DNA from 3 places in the Terribacillus jepli genome. Region 2 is predicted to be linked to each of the others. Evidence: riboswitches for the same ligand, from Rfam matches in the RefSeq annotation. Region 2 holds a riboswitch; each other region holds the start of a gene.
The links. Region 2 has a riboswitch for S-adenosylmethionine ahead of AB1K91_RS02265 (methionine ABC transporter ATP-binding protein). Riboswitches for the same ligand answer to the same signal wherever they lie in the genome.

Region 1 (7,726 bases), on a different contig from region 2:
TATCATCTGCTTGCCATCGGCTAGCAGACTCACCTTACTATCTGCCAAGTACAAACCGACAAGCCCATGATGGACCATTTCATGGAAAGAAGCATGAGGCAGACGCTGTACACTTTCATTCGTCCGTTCGATGAAATACTGCAGTCTTTCGCGCATTTCCTCAGAGTCCCGGTAGTAGTGACAGAAGTTCAGATCACCTTCGGCCTCATCCTCCATCTGATCGATATAATAATCCAGCAGGATATGCAGACCTTGCATATACGGGAAATAGCTTCGATAGATATCTTCAGCCAATTGATGATCAAGCTCCATCCCCATTCCGTAAGATACGAAGCAGAAGATGCCGAGTGTCGATCCGCTGCAAGCCGAAAATTCATACCAAGTAAGGTCACGATGGTCCTCTTGATAAAGGGAGAACCAATTCGTAAGCCGCTCGATTCTCTCTTCCTTCGCTACATGCTTATGCACTTGCAGATCGCCATATAAACCGGAAAGCTTCAGCAGATAAGGCTGCATGATTTGCAGATTCGGCTGTTTTCCGAGGATTGTCTGGCAAGTGAAAACGAGAGAATGCAAATAGCCGCCATCTTCACCCTCCTCGCGTAATGCGTAATAATCCTTCAGCTTTTCGCCAGGCTGCAGCGCATCCAGCATGGATTGATGCAAAAGCCGGAAATCATCAGGGTCAAGCGAAGTGCTGCGATCGCATAAATTATCAAGATAGTCACTGATGGTCTGATACGCAATGATGAACTTGATAGCCTGTTTCCACGCATCCCCTGCCAGCAGACTGTATACAGCCCCTCCCTGACAATGGAAGCGTTTCGTCCGGATACTTTCCAGTGCCTGTTTCCGCAATTCCGGGTCCGGGATTGCTTCTGCCCGCTGTTTCCATAGTTCCAATTCTTTATGTACTTCAGGGAATATTTTCCGATATACTTGATGCATAAGTAAAACCGATGACTTTGGTATTTGTTGGGCCATTGTTCAATATCGCTCCTCGAATCCGGGATTGTCTTCTTTCCAAAAAATCCATTAATTCTATAAGAACATAAACGAAAGGAGTATTCAAATGATATACGAATACGACAAGAAACGTCCACATGTCCACAATGAAGCGTATGTAGCTCCAGATGCTGTTATTACAGGGGATGTAACAATTCAAAAAAACGCCAGCATCTGGTTCAAAACGGTCATACGCGGTGATGTTTCACCCGTTATGATCGAAGAAGGTGCCAATGTCCAGGATCTCTGTGTTCTTCATCAAAGTCCTGATCTCCCCCTTATTATAAAGAAAGGTGCCACGGTCGGTCATCAAGTGACACTGCATTCCTGTACGATTGGAAAGAATGCTCTGATCGGCATGGGATCCCTTATCCTTGATGGAGCGGTCGTGGAAGATGGTGCGTATGTCGGAGCGGGTTCACTCGTACCTCCAGGAAAAACAATCCCTTCCGGCAAGCTCGCATTCGGCAGACCTGCCAAAGTCGTGCGGGATTTGACGGAAGCCGATTACCAGGACATGGAGCGAATTCGGTTGGAATATATCAACAAAAGTAAACTGTATAAAGAAACAACGTAAAAAAACCGTCCCTCTTGTTGGGACGGTTTTTCTGTTATACGGTCTGCAGCTTGCTTTGCACTCTGTCAACTTTTTGGAATTCCGCAAAGTCGTATTTACGTTCAACGTAAATTTGATGCCATAGCATGAATGCAAGAACAGTCCAGATTTTACGGCTGTAATCACCCTTGCCTTGGCAATGTGCATCCAGCAGATTAAGAATATAATCCTTATGCAGGAGATGATCTGTCTGACTTTCATGGATGAGCTGCTTCGCCCAGCCATTCAGTTCATTTTTCAGCCAGTGGCGCATAGGTACCGGGAAGCCGAGTTTTTTACGGTGCAATACGTGATCAGGTACAATGCCTTCCACTGCTTCACGCAGCAAGCTCTTCGTCGTATTGTTGGCGATTTTCAGATCTTGCGGAATCTCGCGGGCCACTCGGAAAACTTCTTTATCAAGGAACGGTACGCGAACCTCTAGTGAATGCGCCATTGTCATCTTATCGGCTTTAAGAAGGATATCTCCGCGAAGCCAAGTATGGATATCGATATACTGCATCTGGTTGACAGGAGGCTCATTCTTGACGTTTTCATATAAAGGTGCAGTTAACTGCTGATAGCTGATTGAGCTGTCATACGTTTTCAGCAGCTTTTGCAGATCGTCTTTCTCGAACATCTTGGCGTTGCCGATGTAGCGGTCCTTCAACGGAGTCGTGCCTCGTTCCAAGAAGCTCTTGCCGCGCACACCTTCAGGGAGGATCTTCGCTACACGGGCCAGCAATGCCTTGGCAGGTCCCGGGATGCTGTCGAACATACGCAGGGACTCTGGCTCACGATAGATATTGTATCCGCCGAACAGTTCGTCGGAACCTTCGCCTGAAAGGGCAACGGTCACATGCTTGCTGGCTTCCCTTGCCACGAAGTACAGTGCCACAGCGGAAGGGTCAGCTAATGGATCATCCATATGCCACATGATTTTCGGAAGCTTTTCAAGATATTCTTCCGGTGTGATGATGTGCGAATAGTTTTCCACGCCGATTTTTTCAGCTGTTTCTTTCGCCACATCCACCTCAGAATAGCCTTCACGCTCGAACCCTACGGAAAATGTCTTTAAGTTCGGGTTGAATTCCTTTGCGATTGCCACGATGACGGAGGAATCGATTCCGCCTGAAAGGAAGGAACCGACTGGTACATCACTTCGCATATGTTTGCTGACGGAATCATACAGCACGTCCTGAATTCGGGTGATCCAAGCTTGCTTGTCCATGATTTTCGGTGAGAATGTCGCATGCCAGTAGCGATGGAATTCGATTGGTTCACCTTCGCGTTTTACGAAGTAATGACCTGGTTCTACCTTTTTGATACCTTCTGTCATAGAGAACGGATCGGGTACGTATTGGTAGCTCAGATATTGCTGCAGCGATTCTGTATCCACAGTATCGGATTCTTCAAGAAGGGTGATGCTTTTCTTCTCGGAAGCAAAGAAGATTTCCTCGTCAGTCTCTTTATAGAAGAGCGGCTTGATGCCGAACGGATCACGAGCTCCGTAGAATGTCTTCTTTTCTTTATCCCAGATCAAAATGCTGAACATACCGCGAAGCTCCTTGAATGCTTCCGCTCCGTATGTATGGTACATCGCTGCGATGACCTCGGTATCGGATTCTGTCTTGAACTCAGAACCTTTCTCCAGCAATTCTTCACGAAGTTCTACATAATTGTAGATTTCTCCGTTAAACACCATCCAAATTTTCTCATCATCGTAGCTTAGCGGCTGGACACCAGCCTCGATGTCAATGATACTCAAACGGCGGAAACCGAATGATACATGCTCGTCATGGTAATATCCTTCATCATCCGGGCCACGGTGCGTGATGATGTTGTTCTGTTGTTTGAATTTATCCTTATCAGCTTGCGTTAGTTGTTTTACGTTTTTTCTGATGACGCCAATCAAACCACACATTTACTTATTAGCCTCTCTTTCATTACTTCTAGCCATTAATTATAGCATAAAACAATTCGGTTCTTGAAGGAAGATTATGGGCGCCGACGCAAAAAAAGCAAGAGCGGAAGATGCCGCTCTTGCTTTTACAGTTGATTATGCGAATGTATAGCTTTCCAGCTGCACTGCTCTGTCTGTCCGCTCCCAAGGGAAGTTTTTATCTGTACGTCCGAAGTGACCGTACGCAGCAGTATCTTTATAGATTGGCTGGCGCAAGTTCAGCATCTTGATGATGCCGGCAGGTCGAAGGTCGAATAGCTCGCGTACTGCTTTGACCAATGCTTCCTCGGTTTGTTTGCCTGTTCCGAAAGTATCGATGCTGATGGAAACGGGCTCAGCCACACCGATTGCATAAGCAAGCTGTACTTCACATTTATCCGCAAGACCTGCTGCAACGATGTTCTTCGCCACATAACGCGCCGCATAAGCGCCGGAACGATCCACTTTCGTTGCGTCTTTGCCGCTGAATGCACCGCCGCCATGGCGTGCATAACCGCCATACGTATCAACGATGATTTTACGGCCAGTCAATCCAGCATCACCTTGCGGACCGCCGATAACGAAACGGCCTGTCGGGTTGATGATATATTTCGTATTTTCGTCTAGCAGCTCTGCTGGCACAACAGGTTTGATCACAAGCTCTTTTAGATCAGCATGGATCTGTGCTTGCTCCGCTTCAGGATGATGCTGTGTAGAGATGACGATCGTATCAATCCGTACAGGCTGATCGTTTTCGTCATATTCCACCGTTACTTGTGTTTTCCCATCCGGGCGTAAGTAATCCACGACTTCCTCTTTGCGTATGTTCGCCAATTGCTTGGAAAGACGGTGAGCCAATGAGATTGGCAGCGGCATGAATTCCGGTGTTTCATTGCTGGCATACCCGAACATCAATCCTTGGTCACCAGCACCGATGGCATCGATTTCTTCATCAGTCATCAAACCTTCGCGGGCCTCAAGCGCTTGATCGACGCCGCCTGCGATATCGGGTGATTGTTCATCGATTGCTGTCAGCACTGCACATGTATCGGCATCAAAGCCGTATTTAGCACGTGTATAACCAATTTCCTTGATTGTCTTACGCACGATGCTTTGGATATCTACATAAGCGTTCGTTGTGATTTCGCCAGCTACTAGTACAAGACCAGTCGTAACTGTCGTTTCACAAGCTACACGGGCGTTCGGATCCTTGGATAGGATTTCATCTAATATAGCATCCGAAATCTGGTCACAGATTTTATCCGGGTGGCCTTCAGTAACGGATTCTGAGGTAAATAATCGACGATTAGCAGTCATTCTGCCAAATCCCCCTTCAACTACGATTAATACGGAAGTTTTACTCTTTCCAAGTATGTTATTAAGAAACTTGATAATGGGTGAAGGTGAAAGAACACTACAGCAAGTATTGTTCTTTTTCTATTATTAAGCCGTTACATGAAAAAAACCTTCCATCATAACAGAAGGCTGGCTTATTCCCTCTCTTATCGTTCAAGGTATCCCTTGCTCAGGTTGAGCACCATTTCACAAATGTGACGGTTGCCGGGTTTCTTAGGGCCTGTCCCTCCGCCTACTCTGAATAAGAGTGTTTTCCGTTCGCAACTATGTTATCGAAACAGCCTTCAGAAGTCAACCAAATCCTGCAATTGCCGACAAATCTTATCGGAATTATCCGTCAACTAATTCTCGGCTAATGATTGCAAATCAAAATAGTATGTATTAATATTTTAATGCGTTATACTAATTTAAAATCAATTCAAAAGGCGGGATCTATATGCGAATGATGCACGCAGTAACAGCGTTAGAGGAATTGCGCAACCAATCCAATATGAAAAGGAACCTATCTGCGGCTCAATTGACTGAGGCGGCATTGTCCCGCCAAGAGGCACGCTTGACAGAAACAGGTGCCTTGCGGGCAGCTACCGGCAAATATACCGGCCGCTCTCCAAAAGATAAGTTCATTGTCAAAGATGAACTTTCTGAAAACAAGGTGGACTGGGGCAAAGTGAATCAGCCAATAAGTGAAGCCACTTTCGATCATCTGTTAGGCAAAGTCGTCGATCATTTGCAGGCAAAAGAAGAAGTATTCTCATTCCAGGGATTTGCAGGAGCCGATGAACGCTATCACCTGCCGATACAGGTGATCAACGAATACGCATGGCATAACTTATTCGCCCATCAGCTGTTCATCAGGCCGAGTGATGAGGAACTGGCATCCCATAAGCCTTCTTTCACTGTCATCTCTGCTCCAGGCGTAAAAGCTGATCCGTTGGTCGATGGCACCAATTCGGAAGCTTTTGTGATCGTTTCCTTCAAACAGCGTATGATTGTGATTGGCGGCACGGAATATGCCGGTGAAATGAAAAAATCCATCTTCTCTGTAATGAACTTCCTGCTTCCGCAGCAGGAAATCATGCCGATGCACTGTTCTGCCAATGTAGGTGCAGATGGCGATACTGCTCTATTCTTCGGTCTATCCGGAACGGGTAAGACGACGCTTTCCGCCGATCCGAACCGGCCTTTGATCGGGGATGATGAACATGGCTGGTCACCAGATGGCATTTTCAATATCGAAGGCGGCTGTTACGCAAAGTGCATCAATCTTTCCGCAGAAAAAGAGCCTGAAATCCATGGTGCGATCAAATTCGGAACAATCCTTGAAAATGTATCCGTTGATGAAGCCGGCATTTGTGATTATGAAGATGGCTCCGTTACAGAAAACACACGTGCTGCCTACCCGATCGACTATATCAAGGGCAGTTTACCGAAAAGCTTGGCGCCCCATCCCAAAACGATCATCTTTTTGACTGCGGATGCAACTGGCGTGCTGCCTCCGATCAGCAAGCTGACGACCGAACAGGCAATGTACCATTTCTTGAGCGGCTATACGAGCAAACTTGCTGGCACGGAGCGTGGTGTGACGGAACCGGAAGCGACATTCTCTACCTGCTTCGGAGCCCCTTTCCTGCCGCTGGCACCATCCGTATATGCTGATATGTTGGGTGACAAAATCAGCGAGCATCAGGCAGAAGTGTATTTAGTCAATACTGGCTGGACCGGCGGAGATTATCATTCGGGTTCCCGGATGAAGCTTGCTTATACAAGAACGATGGTACAGGCAGCACTTCGTGGGGAGTTACGCGATGTCGATACAATCCAAGATCCCATTTTTGGCCTGCATGTTCCTGTTTCCATCGCTGATGTACCTAAAGCGCTCCTGATGCCGGAGAATGCATGGGAAGATAAAACAGCCTACAAGGAAAAAGCGCAGGAACTGGCTGTTAAGTTCCATCAGCATTTTGCAAAATTTGATTTTATTGACGACGCGGTACGCCAAGCGGGTCCGCTATACAAATAAAAGAGAACTGCCCCGAGAGACAGCTGTCTTTCGGGGCAGTTCTTTACATCGTTTTTTCGAGTTGATCTATGTGGTGCAGTGCACTGGGTAGCACTTTATCTTTCATCATGAAGCTGTATTCTGCATGCTGTGCCAGGTGGGAAGGAAACTTTTCCACCATCACTGGTCCATACGTCTCCAAGTAATTGGATTTCTTCTTCAGTTCCGAGATAATGGCGTAATAGACATTTTTCACAATATGCCCCGCTTTGCCGGCTACAAAATATTGACCGACATATCTCAACTGCTGGACAACGCCACCAGTCTCCTCCATCACTTCCCGCATGGCGGCATGCTCTGCCGTTTCGCCTTTTTCTACCTTGCCGCCTGGGAACTCCAATCCCCGATCTTTATGGCGTGTGAGCAGCCACTTGCTTCCGTATCGGCAAATCACCCACACATGTTTAGGCTGATCAGAAAATGGATGATCAGCGAAAGACATCTTCACTTCATTGTTATAGTAATCCCTGAACGTAATCATCATCCCACTGCCTTCTTCACATCAAACCTACAAGTATTTGACTGCTGCGATCTTCCAGCCTCCGTCATACAAGAATTTGATCTCGATTGTATAGTTACCGTGCAAATCATCGGTATTGCTTTGTGTAATTGTAACATACTTATCGGAGTCTGTTTCCACTTTGTATGAATTATCCGGGTCGAACCATGCAGGTGTTTCAGTCGGCAAGATATACAAGCCATCCGCTTCTTCCGAGAAATAGAAGTCGACGATCGATTCGCTTACGTCCCTTGTGGCTACTTCGTCAAA
Region 2 (7,726 bases):
ATCTTGGAAGGATCACCGAACTGACCGAAATCATCGGCCAATTTAATGACACCAGCAGTTTCCAAAGCCCGCAGCGATCTAGCCTGGTTCGATGGGTCATCCGGAATAGCCACTTTATCGCCTTCCTTCAGCTCATCCAGGCTATCGATTTTCTCCGAATAAGCTCCGATTGGGGCTATTACCGTGGAGCCGATCGGTACAATCGTATCACCGTTTTCTTTAGCATATTGACTTAGGAAAGCGATATGCTGAAAAGAGTTCATGTCTATTTCTCCGTTCGCCAATGCTTGGTTCGGCAAAGTATAATCCGAGAATTCAACTAGTTCAATATTGATACCCTCTTCCTTTGCTTTCTCCTTCAAGATCGGCCACTGATCGCCGTCCGACCCAGTGACACCTATTTTTACTGTTTGGCTTCCGTCTGCAGAACTGCTCCCGCAAGCTGCAAGAATGAATACAAAAGCGAAGGAAATAATTCCAAGCAGTGCTTTTTTCATTTTCTTCATCTCCTTAATATTTTTCTTGATAGTGTATTGCCGATCCACTGGGCAAGCTGGACAAGCACTATTAAAATAACGACGGTGACAACCATGACGCTTGTATCGAATCTTTGATATCCATAAGTCATCGCCACATGTCCAAGGCCTCCTCCGCCAACAGTCCCAGCCATCGCGGAGAAATCAATCAAGCTGATGGTAATGAACGTCAAACCAAGTACAAGCGGCCCTAATGCTTCTGGAATCAAGATGGTATAAATAATTTGAATCGGACTGGCACCCATCGCTTTCGCAGCCTCGATGACACCGGGATCGATACTGATGAAATTATTTTCGACAACACGTGCAATGCTGAAAGCTGCCGCAATGCTCATTGGGAAAATTGCAGCCCATGTACCGATCGTCGTACCTACCACCTCTCTAGTCAGCGGACTGATCGCCACTAAAAAGATGATGAATGGAATCGGCCGAATGATATTGATCAAGAAATTAATGATTTGAAACAAAAAGGCATTTTCCATAATATTCCCTTTACGTGTAACAAAAAGTAAAAGTCCGATAATGATGCCGAATATAGATCCTATCACCAAGGTGACAGCCACCATCAGGATCGTCTGGCCAGTCGCTTCGACAATACGCGGCCAGAATGTCTGCCAATCTACGCCCATGCCACTTCCACCTCCTCGATTTGAACAATGTCATTCAATTCCTTCACCGCCCTGGCTGTTTTTTCTTCCACACCTTCAAAGCTCACAAGCAAATTACCGTAGAATTTTGCTTGAATCTCCTGAACGGAACCATATACGATATTCACGTCTATATCATGTTTCCGCGTTATCCGGGATAAGACAGGATCGCTCGCCACCTCTCCTTTGAAAATGATGCGGTACAGCTTTTCCCCTCCTTTATGACGCCACTCCTCCAATAAGGATGGGGACGGCAGATCCTGCTGGATGGAACGGATGAAACGCCTTGTCGTCGGATGAACGGGACTTGTGAAGGTATCAAATACACCGCCTGTTTCAATGACTTCTCCATCCTCCATGACAGCAACCTTGTCACAGATTGCCTGGATCACATGCATTTCGTGGGTTATCAGCAGAATCGTAATACCCAATTCCTTGTTCACTTTTTTTAGCAGCCGAAGAATATCCCCAGTCGTATCGGGATCGAGTGCCGAGGTTGCTTCATCACAGATCAGAATATCTGGTGAAGTAGCCAATGCCCTGGCGATACCCACTCGCTGCTTCTGACCTCCCGACAACTGCTCCGGATAATTCTTCGCTTTATCCGAAAGACCGACGAACCGCAACAGTTCATCCACCCTTTCTTTTATTTTTTGTCGCGGCATTTTTGCCAGTTTCAAAGGATAAGCTATATTTCCAGCGACAGTGCGCGAGGTTAGCAGATTGAAATTTTGAAAAATCATCCCGATTCCCCTGCGCACCTTCCGCACTTCTCTCGGAGAAAGTTTGGCTAAGTCGACTCCCTGTACCTCAACACCTCCAGCAGTAGGATTTTCCAGCACATTGACCAATCTCAGCAATGTACTCTTACCGGCTCCGCTAAAGCCGATGATACCGAAGATCTCCCCCTGCTCTATCGTCAGGTTCACATTTCGAACAGCATGTACTTCCCGTTTGCCAATTGTGAAGGTCTTTGATACATTCCTGAACGTAATCATTACTATTCCTCCCTTGCTACACAAAAAGCCCTCTTTTTCCTTATCCAGAAAAAGAGGGCTTCCATATGAAACTTCCTCATTCTCATCTTCCAAACACAGCTGTGTTTGCAGGAATTGGCACGGTATTTGTAATAAACCCGTTGCCGAGACGTCATAGGGCCTGATCCCTCGATCTCTCTGGATAAGAATAAATCAAGTATGTAGTTGTTAGATTTGATTACCATGTTATGGGTTTTCCAATTGAATGTCAATCTATTTTTTAAAATAATCATTCTCTTCCGAAATGGCTTCTAAACGAAACAAAAAGGTCAAATACGCACGAATGTTGCACTTATTTGTACTTTTCAACTGCAGCCTTCTCTCCTGGTGGTTTAAAACAACAACCAGGATATACGCGTAATCATGGCGTTTTTCCTATACACTGAAATACTCCGCCAAGCTCTTTCTTGCTGGAACGCTGCAGCTCGAATCAAGTACCACCCCATTAGTTAAAAACGGCATAATCAGCCGTTTTCACAACGTCACCTATTTATCATCTATCACGATATAAGCTGCTTTCACAGGACCATGGACCCCTACAACCAAGTTCATTTCAATATCAGCCGAGTTGCTTGGACCGGTGATGAAGTTGATACAGGAAGCGATGGATTCCCCTTTTTGTACTTGTTTGGATATTTGCTGCGCTGCCTGGGTCATGCGAGGGACAATGGTGCTTTTCGGTATAAGTGCGATATATTTATTTGGCAGCAAACTCACCGTGCGGCCTTTGCCTTCCCCTGAAAAGAGTACAACCGTCCCTGACTCCGCAAGCGTGATGTCGCTGAATGTAATCCCGATATTGGCTTTTTCCACAATACTGATATTGTCATAGCCGATGGAAGGGTTCCATTCATGTACATCGATCCCTTGTTTCGGCCACGATTGAAGCTTTTCTCGCAAACCGAATGCCTCGTAGCGAGGATCCTGCCAAATGGCCAGTGGGCCGCCGCCATAGACAGCCACGGTTTCTGCCAATACATTCGGCAAAGCAGCCGCATCAGTCTCAATCAGCTCGGTGTGGATAAGCCGGCATTGATCGCGGAGTATATCCACTAGTTCATCCTGGGTTTTATCAGTCAGTGTTTTATCTTGCGGACGATAATTCCAATTCCGTTCCGGCCGCTCTGTCAGCACCTTTGTGCGGCTTAGACGACTGGCGACATTTGCAAGGAATGCTTCCCTATTCTGTATCAAGCTTTGCCACTCTCCTTTTGATGCTGCTTGAACCAATCGCGGAAACGCTCTTTGTTCGGAGCCGGAAAATCTCGGATTTCGGTCCAAGCCTTCAACGGACCTGGTCCTTTTGAAATGGTCTCATCCTTTGTAAAAGGCTTCATGACCGAGCTTGCCATCTTTGATCCAGCTGCATAAAGCGGGTTGGATGAAGCTCCTATCCCGAATGCTTTCATCGCCATCTTCTCCGAAATAGGTGCCCGTCCTTCCTTTTCCACAATCACTTGTCGATGACGATGAAGCAGCTGATGCAATGGGATTTTTACCGGACAAGCATCCGTACAAGCCGCACACAGTGTCGAAGCATACGGCAGCTCTTTAAAATCATCATATCCACCCAACAGCGGAGTCAGCACGGCTCCGATCGGGCCAGGATAAATCGAATTATAGGAATGTCCGCCGATGTGGCGGTAAACCGGGCAAACGTTGATACAAGCTGCACAACGGATACATTGGAGGACAGATTGGAATTCGGTTCCAAGAATCCCGGAACGCCCATTATCAACGATGACTAAATGGAACTCGGATGGTCCATCCACTTCCCCTGCAGTCCGCGGACCTGTCAAAGCGGTAATGTAGCTCGTCAGCTTTTGCCCGACAGCACTCCTTGTCAACAGTCCTACAAGCACCTCAAATTCTTCAAATGTCGGTACGATCCGCTCCATCCCCATGACACAGATTTGTGTATCCGGTAAATCGGATACCATACCAGCGTTTCCTTCATTCGTCACCAAACCGACGGAACCTGATTCGGCAATGGCAAAATTGCATCCTGTAATGCCGATGTCGGCCTGCAGGAATTCCTGACGGAGCTTTTCCCTTGCATGCAGAGCCAGTTCCTCTGGCTTGGAAGTCAGTTTGTATTCCAGCTTCTCGGTAAAGACATCTTTGATTTGCTCTTTATTTTTATGGAGTGCCGGTGTAACGATATGCGAAGGCGGATCATGATCATCCAGCTGCAGGATATATTCGCCAAGGTCTGTCTCGATGACATCACAGCCTTCCTGCTCCAATACAGCATTCAAGCCGATTTCTTCTGTAACCATCGACTTGGCCTTCAAAATCTTCTTGGCCCGTTTCTCTTTCACGATATCTTTCACATAGTCATTCGCTTCTTCTGCAGTGGCGGCAAAAAATACATGACCGCCTCGTTTTTGCAGATTCTCGGAAAGCTCCTGCAAATAGTAGTCCAAATGATCAAGTGTGTGCTGACGTATCTCTTCCCCGTGAGATCGCCATTCTTCCCAGTTCCCGAGTTCTTCCGCTGCATCCAGTCTTCTCGTCCGAAGACGCTCCTGAGCCCCGGCAACTGCCCCGCGCATGAATGTGTCTTCCATTTGCTTATTCACATTATCCTTGAACTTCTCATTCCCTATCTTCATCGCCATGGTTGTTCCCCCTTACCGACTGTTTAGCACTTCAGCGATATGCATCACTTTGACTGGTTTGCCGCGCCGCTGCATTCTGCCTCCGATGTTCATCAGACAGCCGCCATCCGCCCCAATCAGATAGCTGGCTTTCGTTTCGGTTACTGAATCCACTTTCTCATCAACCATCTGCTCAGAGATATTACCCATCTTCACAGAAAACGTCCCGCCGAATCCGCAGCAATTCTGCGCATTCGGAAGCGGTTGCATTTCCAATCCCTCTACATGCGAAAGCAGCTTCATCGGTGCATCCTTCACTCCAAGCAGCCGTGTCATATGGCAGGATGGGTGATAAGTGGCTATCCCCTCAAGCTTCGCCCCGACATCCTCTATTTTCAAAACATCCACAATAAACTCTGTCAGTTCATATGTCTTTTCGGCCAGTCGCTCTGCACGCGGACGCCATTCGGGATCATCCTGGAAAACATGCTGATAATCCTTGAACATTGTGGCACAGGATCCTGACGGAGTGACAATCACCTCGGCATCCTCGAATGTCGCAATCATCTTCTTCATCGCTTTTTTGGCATCTTCAACATATCCGGAATTGTATGCCGGCTGCCCGCAGCACACCTGCTGTGCCGGAAATACAATCTCACATCCGAGTCTTTCCAGCACTTCGACCGTGGCTATCCCCACATCGGACTGGAACATATCCACAATACATGTTGCAAATAGTGTAACCTTCATGCTGCCACCTCACAGATAAGGTCATCAGATGACCTGAATAATATCTTACTCCATCATACTACAACCGCTTACATTTTCCAACTCCTGCATATGAAGAAAAAGCCACCTCAGTCGGCGGCTTATCCTAATGCAAATAGTCACGGATTACTCCTTCTACATATTCCAAATGTGTCACCATTGCCAGCCTTGCTTGTTCTGGCTGCTGCAAACGGATAGCATGCAGTATCGCTTCATGCTGCTTGTTCAATTCCTCAGGAGCTGCTTCTTCACCAAATAAGCAAATCTGTCTTGTTTCGCGCATGGATTCCGCTGTCAAATCCGATACATGATGCATGAGACGCAGAAGCAGCTTATTATTCGCTGCGCGGGCGATGATCATGTGGAAAGCGAGATCAGCTTCCTCCCCCTTTTCCGGATCCCCTGTATATGCCTTCATCTCCTGGAGCGCATTTTCCATTTGTTCCAGATCCTCTTCAGACCGGTTCAGTGCGGCTGATGCTGCAATACCCGTTTCCAGTATATGACGAACCTCCATCAATTCTGCCCGGTCCTCTCCGCTCATGAGCAGTGCATGCTGAAGCGGATAAACGATTCCCTCTGGTTCGAATGCCTTCACGTAAGTACCTTCGCCCTGCTTCATCTCCACCAAGCCCATGGCACGAAGCGTCGCCAGTGCTTCCCTTATTGCGGAACGCCCGACTTGGAAATTCTCAGCCAGCTGCGTAACACTGGCCAATTTCTCCCCTGGCTTCAGGTTGCCATCCCGTATCATCGAAAGCAGCTCATCCGCTACTTGTTCATATATTTTTTTCGGTTTGATTTGTTTGTATTTCATTGGGTTCTCACCTCTCCCTCATTATAAACGGAAATTTCCCAAAATTTCATTGCATTTTCAAAAAATCCCCCTTTATAATGTAAACAGGTCATCAGATGACCATATTTTTACTTTCTAATTGAAAACGCTTACTAAAGGGGATGGAAAGCACGATGAGTTTACTTGTATTATCATTGATCGCTTTGGTACCAATCATGACGATTTTATTATTTTTAGTTATCTTAAACTGGCCAGCCAGCCGGGCGATGCCAGTTGCACTTGTTGTTACAGCATTGATTGCCGTTTTCGTTTGGGGGACGAAAACCAACATAGTGGCAGGTGCCGCTTTTAATGGGCTGATCACTGCTCTTGAAGTCATCTTCATTGTATTCGGTGCTGTTCTGTTGCTGAATACGGTGAAGGAGTCTGGTGCTATCCACACAATCCGCCGCGGCTTTATGACTATTTCACCCGACCGGCGTATCCAAGCCATTCTTATTGCTTGGCTGTTCGGATGCTTCATCGAAGGTGCAGCTGGCTATGGGACAGCTGCTGCCATTGCCGCACCGCTGCTTGTTGCTGTCGGATTTCCTGCCATGGCAGCCGTTCTTGTTTCCTTGATCATCCAAAGCACACCGGTATCCTTTGGTGCCGTCGGAACACCGATTCTTATCGGAGTCAATACAGGGCTTACTGATCAGCAAACAGTTCTGTCTGGATTGCAGCAAACTGATATGAGCTACTTTGAATACTTACTGTATATAACATCGGATGTGGTACTCGTCCATGCTATAGTCGGTTCCATCATTCCGCTTTTCGTCTCTGCCTGCCTTACGCGTTTCTTCGGTCCCAACAAGTCCTTCTTGGAAGGACTGCGAGCGTGGAAGTTCGCTTTGTTTGCCGGATTTGCTTTTACAATCCCGTATTACTTGATCGGCATACTGCTCGGACCTGAATTTCCTTCCTTGCTTGGTGCGCTCATTGCCCTGTTGATCGTTATACCTGCAGCTCGCCAAGGCTGGTTTATGCCAAAAGATAAAACCTTCGATTTCCCGGAGCAAAATCAGTGGGAAGACGAATGGATTGGCAAACTCAATCAAGTATCGACAGAGGAAAAAGTTGTACGCACCATTCCGATGTGGTTGTCCTGGCTTCCTTATGTTTTGGTCGCGGGTATACTTGTATTATCCCGCTCCTATGATCCGTTCAAGCAGTTACTTGAATCATGGAAGATTGTTTTCACGGACACTTTCGGCTCGGGAATAACTACTACCTCCACTCCGCTATATTTACCTGGATTCTTATTCATTGTTGTCTCTGCAATTACTTTTTTCCTGCATCG
Region 3 (7,726 bases), on a different contig from region 2:
CGAGTCATGTTCGGCAGCGACTGGCCGGTATGTTTGAAGTCTGCTTCTTATCCGGATATTATCCAGCTCTTTGAGGAAACAGTGGTATATCGTTTATCCGAGGCCGAAAGGGAAGATGTTTATGGTAATAATGCATGTTGTTTTTATAAATTGGACAATGAATCATAAAACAAAGAGGATATTATTTCCATTCCATAGAAATTAAAAACTATACATGTCGCTTAGTTTAATAGCTTGGCTGTGAGGGGAGTGGCATCATGAGAAGACTGAAAAACTTTTTCTCTAATTTAAAATTGAAATATAAATTGTTTTGTTTACTCTCCCTCGTCCTCATATCATTCAGCATAGGTGGATTGGTCCTTTTGCAATATGCACTTGTTGCTTACAATGATGAGATCCACCGTCAGTCGGCGCAGTCATTGAAGGTATCATCAGCTTTGATAGAAAATGAAATCGAAAAAATGAAAGGGTTCTCATATAGGTTGTCTACGGATCCTTATTTGCAGTCCTATTTATACGATTTAAGGGAAACCGACGATGCTTATGAAGCATACCTTATCGGAACCACCATTAAAAAAAGGCTCATCGACTTGGGAGCCTTTGAAGATTCGGTAGATTCCATCCAGGTATACGACACAGCTGATAGAGGCTATAGTGCGGGAAATCGTGTGATTACCATCGACAACGAGCGTTTGCTGCAATATAAACAAGAAACGAACCAAAGAGATGGAGAAGCAGCATGGTTTGCTCCTGGTGATCAGGGTGAATCGTTTGTGGTGGCTCGGGAAGTGAATGCTTACCCTGATCTTTCCTTTGAGAGGCTGGGTATGATCGTTGTGCGATTCGATATGGCAGATATCGTCTCTTCGTTTGAAAACAGTTTGGACCAAAAAGAGATGCGGCTGCTGATTGCCAATTCGAATAGGGAGATCATTTTCCCTCAGGAAATCACGAAGAAGGATTCTTACCTGATAGCCAGTACAAAGGGGACAGAAGGCTATCAGCTTGTGAATTATGAGGCCGACCGATACTTTGTGACGTACGCCTCTGCTGATTATACGAATTGGACTTATATGATAGCTTCTCCATACAGTCAATTATTCCAGGCTGTGACCTTGGTACAAAGAACCGTATTGAGCATCTATCTTCTATTATTTGTGGTGTTATTGTTTCTGGGTATCCGTTTTATCAAAGGAATCACCAATCCGATCGAAGCATTGAATAGAAAGATGAAAAGAGTGCAAAAAGGAGGAGTCAAGGACTTCAAGGAAGAGAGTCATATCTTGTTTTCTGAAGACGAAGCAGGCCAAATGCATGAAAACTTCAATAAAATGATGAACCAGATCCTATCGCTGATTGAAGAGAACTATAAGAAGCAGTTAGTGATCAAAGATGCTGAATTCAAAACACTCCAAGCACAAATCAATCCTCATTTCCTCTATAACACATTGGAATCCATCAATTGGTCGGCAAAACTTGGCAAGGTACAGGAAACCTCACGTATGACTACGTCACTCGGTTTTATTTTACGTTCCTCCCTGGAAACGAAGGACGCCCTGATTCCGCTTGCGGAAGAACTGGAAATAGTGAAGCATTATATCACGATCCAATCTTACCGTTTTCAGGAACGATTGAGCTTTCTTATCGATATCCCTGATCATCTTCTTTCCTGCAAGGTGCCCAAATTCAGCTTGCAGCCTTTGGTGGAAAATGCGATTAAGTATGGGGTGCAGGAGATTGTCGGAATGTGCACGATAAGCATCGAGGCGGTGCAGGATGGAAAAAACACGATCATCTCGGTGATTGATGACGGACCAGGGATGGAACAGGAATTCATCAATAAATTATCAAGCGGGAATTATCGGCCAAAAGGCACGGGCTTGGGGATTCGGAATATCGATAATCGATTGAAAATATTATTCGGTCCGGCATACGGCATTCGAGTGATAAGTGAACCAGCAGCTGGAACGAAGGTAATGCTGATGATTCCTTTTGAAGGAGGGACTGATATTGTTCAAAGTTCTGCTGGTAGATGATGAGCCGATGCTGCTTGAGGGAATATCTTCTATCGTGGAATGGGAGCAGCAAGGAACCGTCTTGCATGGCATTGCCGAAAATGGGCTCGAAGCCTTGGAATTCATCAAGAAGCATGCGCCTGACATCGTCATTACAGACATTACCATGCCCGGGCTGGATGGGATGGGTTTGATTGAACAAGGGAGAAAAGTCTCTCCGCTAATCAAATGGATACTTCTATCTGGCTACAATGAATTCGAATATGCACAAAAGGCAATGCGATTCGGAGTGAAGCATTATCTGCTCAAACCATCAAGTGAAGAAGACATTCATGAAGCGTTATCGGAAGTAGTACAAGAACTGGCGGAAGAAAATAAACAACAAGCCAATATGGCAGCCGACCAGACGGGCGAAATGACTAACTACTCGTCTGTTGTTAATAAGATGATTGCTGCGATAAAGGATAATATTGAAAATCCAAGCTTGTCTTTGCAATGGATTGCAAGTGAAGTGTTATATATGAACACCGATTACTTAGGAAAATTATTCAAAAAGGAAGTCGGGGAGAAATTTTCTGCTTATGTGGTGAAACGTAAGATTGATAAAGCAGTGGAAATCATCGGTAAACAGAAAGATATCAAGGTTTTTGAACTAGCTGAAAAATTAGGATACGGAAATAACCCGCAATATTTCAGTAATATTTTCAAGAAACAAACAGGGTGCAGCCCGACGGAATGGATAAAAGAACAGGTGAGAAGGCAGTGAAACAATTAATAATGGGGGGACTCTAGATGCGTGAAAAATGGGTTTTTATCGGAGACAGCATCACGGAATGCGGAAGATTCGAGGATCATCGGGATATCGGTGACGGTTATGTGAAAATGATTGAAGATGAATTTGCTCAGAGAAAAGAAGTGGAAATTATAAATAAGGGAGTGGGAGGCAACCGTGTCACCGATTTGGCCGATAGGTGGGAAGAAGATGTGCTTTCGATAGCTCCTGACTTAGTGTCGATTTCCATCGGAATCAATGACGTGTGGCGGCAATTGGATCAGCCGCAGATGCAGCAGGTTTATCCGGATGCCTTCAGGGAAATCTATGATAAGCTCCTGTTCGAAACAAAACGAACCAAAGCTGCGCTCTTCCTCATGGAACCGACAATCATAGAAGAAAATAAAGATTCAAAAGGAAATCAGATGCTGATTCCTTATGTAGAGATCGTCCGGGAACTAGCTGACAAGTATGATGCGATACTCGTGCAAACTCATACAGCTTTTTTGCAAACGACGAAAACGAATCTGACAACGGATGGTGTACATATGACCAACGACGGCAATCGCTTGATGGCTGACACCTGGCTGGAAGCGTATTTTACTGCTAATGGGAAGTGACTTTTCCATGGAGTATGAAGGTAGGGATTGGTGAATGTAACTGACATAAGTCTAAGCCCTTCAATAATATACTAACAACAAGGGGAGCTTTTTCATACTGTGAGTGGGGTGATCATATGGCGAGAGTCCGATACAATAGTTCAGATGTTGACTTGATGGCAAGAATGATGCGGGCGGAAGCTGAAGGGGAAGGGCAGCTTGGAATGCTGTTTGTAGGGAATGTCATTGTAAACCGTGCTGTAGCGGACTGTTTGGATTTTGCAGATCTGAGAACGATCGATGATGTCATCTTTCATGTACAGGGCGGGAATTACTCCTTTGAGGCTGTTCAAAAAGGAAATGTTTTTTATCAACGAGCACGTGAACAGGAAAGAAGATTGGCAGAAAGGAATTTGAAATTTTGGAGACAACAACCTGCTTCGTACGCACTTTGGTATTTTAATCCGTATGCACCATGCCCTCCGACATGGTATGGCCAGCCTTTTTCAGGTCAGTTTAAGGATCATTGCTTTTATGAGCCGCAGGCTGGCACGTGTGACAGTGTTTATATGGGGTAAAGCCTTGTATAAAATAAAGGTGTGTATAAGCATCTTGCCGCTAAAAGCAGGATGCTTATTTTACGTGATTGGAAAAACATGCAGCGTGATTTTTGAATGAGTTATATTGCGATAGAACTTAATCTCTTTTTTGTTACTGTATACTGGATGATTAAAATGAAAGGGTTTTTCTATGCATTATTTCAAACTTGAGCGCATTTCGTTGACTCTATTAGTTGTGTTCATATTAGGTTTTATCGCATTGATTGTTTTTCCATTATTAATATCGAGCACCCCTTTAGCTGGAGATCTAATTGCAAAAATAGGTATGACCATAATGGTAATAATTGGTTTCCTATAATAGGATTTTTTACAGCTTTTTTTGCCTATGAAACCAGCAGTAAAGTTGTTCTAGCTTTATCGCATGTCACTTTGGCTCTGCTTTATTATTTCATAGGATTCTGGGCGCTAGTATTCGTTTACGCGGCATTTGCTAATGCACCTTAAGGGGGAACAATTGGGTTGACCAATCATATTACTTAGAATAATATAGAATTTAACAGAATATTCTCTTATCCAGAGAGGCGGAGGGACTGGCCCTATGAAGCTTCAGCAACAGACTGTATGTACTGTGCTAATTCCAGACTAGATAAGAATCGGACTACATAAAAGTAGCGAACCCCTTCTTATTTAGAAGAGGTTTTTTTGCGTTCTTCCAAACTATTTATTTGAGGTGATCGTTTATGTCAAACGAGTTAAGCAAAGCATTGGAAGTATTGAGAGAGAAAAAATGGGTGGATCTTACCCATACCTTCGGGCCGGATTCGCCGTATTTCTCAGCTTTTTCCCCGGCGAAGTTCGAAACATTGTTCTCCCATGATGACGGCTTCTTCGCCCAGAGCTTTACCTTCCCGGGGCAATACGGAACACATCTGGATGCCCCGATCCACTTTGTGCGGGATACAAGGTATTTGGAAGAGCTCGAGTTAAAAGAATTGGTACTGCCGCTCGTCGTGATTGATAAATCAAACGAAGCGGCTGCCAATCATGATTACGCACTGTCTGTGGCAGATATCCTTGCTTTCGAGGAGGAACACGGCAAAATCGAGCCAGGTACATTTGTGGCATTGCGGACTGACTGGAGCAAGCGCTGGCCAAATCAAGAGCAGATGGATAACAAAGACGACGATGGTAACAGCCATTCCCCAGGCTGGTCATTGGAAGGACTGAAGTTCCTATATGAAGAGCGGCATATCAAGGCGGTAGGGCACGAGACGTTTGATACGGATGCAGCAGTCGATTTCCAAAAGAACGGCGCTTTGGTTGGCGAGTATTATGTGCTGGAGCGGGATTCTTATCAAGTGGAATTGCTGACTAATCTGGATCAGCTGCCAGCTAAAGGAGCTTTCATCTTTAATATCGTACCGAAAGCGGGAAAAGCGTCAGGATTTCCGGTCCGTTCCTTTGCCGTCCTTCCATGAAGCAGGGGAGCCAGATGAGTGAGCTTATTCATGGTGTGTTTTGGGAGACAAGGCGACCAATCAATAAGAGTGGCGGAATTATGGCTCGGCAATAAGGGTACCAGGATGTTGGGTGACAGATGTATAACTTGTAAAATGAGATACCGAAAATCGGGCTTCAACGACTAAATGTAAGTTTTCTGTATATTATGGGGAGAATATGCATTCTCGCTCTCGGGACATGCTACACTTTTCTTGGAGGTGGCCTATGTATTTAGATGAGACGAAACGTTATCGATTCATTGGATCTATTCCTTTCGGGAAATATTTCATGGTTCGAATCTATGATTTGGAGCTGCAGGAGGAATATACGTTATCCGATAGGCTACTCAGCCAGTATACGGATAAGCCGTTGAAGGAATTTTATCTTCAGATCAAGCGGGATATCTACGCATTGAATCACGAAGAAAAAACGCTGACATCGGAAATGGGCGATATGCAGCAGCGGCTGCTTGATTTTTTGGATGAAGAAGATGAAGAAGAATTGGCTCCTAGCATGGAAAACGTCATTCCTTTCAGAAGGCGGGGACCTGAGGATATGCCAAAAAAGTAGCGGGGACTTTATTGAGGCTGTGAATAGACGGATTCACAGCTTTTTTCCATCTAAAAGTTTGCATTCTGCGTTTTCTTTGTTAAATTTAAGGGTATAGCTGTTACCAGGTCTCTAACTGAAAATCTAATAAGGATGTTGCCGATGGATAAAGAGAATAATGTAGTCCTGTTCCCGGGTTTGAAGACACGGCTGGAGCAGGAAGGGATGAAGGAGCTCCAGGAGAAGAATTATACGGACGCGATAGATAAGTTTGAGCAGCTTTTGGATTATGGCTATCGTCAGCCGGAAATTTTGACTGGGCGGCTGATCTGCCTGATGGAGCTGGGCAGGCATGAAGAGGCAGAAGAGATGTCTTTGCAGCTGCTTGCAGCCAAAGATAAGGATTATTTGCAATACTTACATATTCATTTGACTTTGCTGTTCCAGCTTGGGCGCTATGAAGAAGTGGTGGAAATGCTGGATGAGGTGTATGCGCGGGAGAAGATTCCGACGCCGCTTAAAACATCATTCGACCAGTTGCAGAAAGTAAGCCGTAAAATGGCGGAAGATAAGAGTCAGACGACAGCCGATCAACTTATACATAATTTCGACAAAGCTAGAAAGAATCAAGATGCTGCCCTGCAATGGCAGCTCATCCAGAAATGCCATTCGCTGGATGTCAGTCCGCATGTGCAAAAGATGGAGGCTTTCCTGATGGACGAGGAAGCCGACCCAGTCGTGCAGACAGCCGTACTGGAATGGCTCATCAAACAGGAAATCGAATTTCCTGTAACCATACATAAAATGAAGGAAACAGTGACTGTAATTCCGGAGAATCTGGCGCTGGTGGAAAAATCGGAAGGGATGGAACAGGTTCTGGGACATTTGCATCTGCTCGAGCAACAGAATCCATCACTTTACGACCTGGTGTATAAGCTATTGTACCGATACATGTATGTAAGATATCCAATGACGCCCACAGTGGAAGAAGCAGCTGTACTGGCAGCTGCCCTGCAGAAGCTGGCAAGCAGTTATCTGCAAATCGAACAGCCGGCTGTCACCGAGGAAGAAGCTCAGAAAATCGCCTCGATGATGGAGGAAATCATCACATTTGAAGCAAAATTTCTGACTGTTGCCGAGGAATGACAGAGTTCGCATTGTAAGTGTTGAAAGCGACTATGAATATGTTATAATGAGATGGTTGTAAACCAGTACTAGTTAATAACTTCTTTTATGCTAGAATTGAGAACGATTAACAGGTAAGAAACGATAGATGTTGGAGGGAATATTATGTCAGCAAAATTCGAAAGAACAGAAGGCAAGAACGAGGGTATCTTAACAATCACCCTATCTCCTGAGGAATTGGATGCAGCGCTTGACAAAGCGTTTCAAAAAGTAGTGAAACAAGTTCAGGTACCAGGTTTCCGTAAAGGAAGAGTACCACGCAAAATCTTCGAACAACGCTTTGGTGTAGAATCCTTATACCAAGATGCGATTGATATCGTTCTTCCAGAAGCTTACATGAACGCTGTTGAAGAAACTGGCATCGAGCCTGTTGCACAACCGGATGTAGATCTTGAGCAGATCGAACAAGGAAAAGAGCTAATCTTCAAAGCTACCGTAACTGTCAAGCCTGAAGTAGAGCTTGGTGACTATAAAGGTCTTGAAGTAGAAGCAGAAGATACAACAGTAACCGACGAAGATGTAGAGAATGAAATCGAAGCACTTCGC

Region 1: linked by a shared signal. The riboswitch ahead of metK (methionine adenosyltransferase) and the one ahead of AB1K91_RS02265 (methionine ABC transporter ATP-binding protein) in region 2 are both predicted to bind S-adenosylmethionine.
Region 3: linked by a shared signal. The riboswitch ahead of AB1K91_RS09435 (cyclase family protein) and the one ahead of AB1K91_RS02265 (methionine ABC transporter ATP-binding protein) in region 2 are both predicted to bind S-adenosylmethionine.

What each region holds. Positions count from the first base shown of each region.
Region 1 covers NZ_JBFEGH010000002.1:6,843-14,568, forward strand. Annotated here, with positions in the region: gene AB1K91_RS02335 (tetraprenyl-beta-curcumene synthase family protein) at 1-984, opposite strand, end outside; gene AB1K91_RS02340 (gamma carbonic anhydrase) at 1,073-1,582, shown strand; gene asnB (asparagine synthase (glutamine-hydrolyzing)) at 1,617-3,524, opposite strand; gene metK (methionine adenosyltransferase) at 3,660-4,859, opposite strand; SAM riboswitch class I at 5,042-5,146, opposite strand; gene pckA (phosphoenolpyruvate carboxykinase (ATP)) at 5,335-6,918, shown strand; gene ytkD (RNA deprotection pyrophosphohydrolase) at 6,962-7,438, opposite strand; gene AB1K91_RS02365 (hypothetical protein) at 7,466-7,726, opposite strand, start outside.
Region 2 covers NZ_JBFEGH010000001.1:451,779-459,504, reverse strand. Annotated here, with positions in the region: gene AB1K91_RS02275 (MetQ/NlpA family ABC transporter substrate-binding protein) at 1-497, opposite strand, end outside; gene AB1K91_RS02270 (methionine ABC transporter permease) at 503-1,165, opposite strand; gene AB1K91_RS02265 (methionine ABC transporter ATP-binding protein) at 1,156-2,181, opposite strand; SAM riboswitch class I at 2,261-2,369, opposite strand; gene AB1K91_RS02260 (LutC/YkgG family protein) at 2,707-3,414, opposite strand; gene AB1K91_RS02255 (LutB/LldF family L-lactate oxidation iron-sulfur protein) at 3,411-4,841, opposite strand; gene AB1K91_RS02250 ((Fe-S)-binding protein) at 4,854-5,570, opposite strand; gene AB1K91_RS02245 (FadR/GntR family transcriptional regulator) at 5,695-6,405, opposite strand; gene AB1K91_RS02240 (L-lactate permease) at 6,558-7,726, shown strand, end outside.
Region 3 covers NZ_JBFEGH010000007.1:28,301-36,026, reverse strand. Annotated here, with positions in the region: gene AB1K91_RS09460 (amidohydrolase family protein) at 1-168, shown strand, start outside; gene AB1K91_RS09455 (cache domain-containing sensor histidine kinase) at 258-2,036, shown strand; gene AB1K91_RS09450 (response regulator transcription factor) at 2,011-2,781, shown strand; gene AB1K91_RS09445 (SGNH/GDSL hydrolase family protein) at 2,808-3,407, shown strand; gene AB1K91_RS09440 (cell wall hydrolase) at 3,524-3,964, shown strand; SAM riboswitch class I at 4,513-4,599, shown strand; gene AB1K91_RS09435 (cyclase family protein) at 4,687-5,424, shown strand; gene AB1K91_RS09430 (hypothetical protein) at 5,672-6,016, shown strand; gene AB1K91_RS09425 (DUF3196 family protein) at 6,158-7,141, shown strand; gene tig (trigger factor) at 7,286-7,726, shown strand, end outside.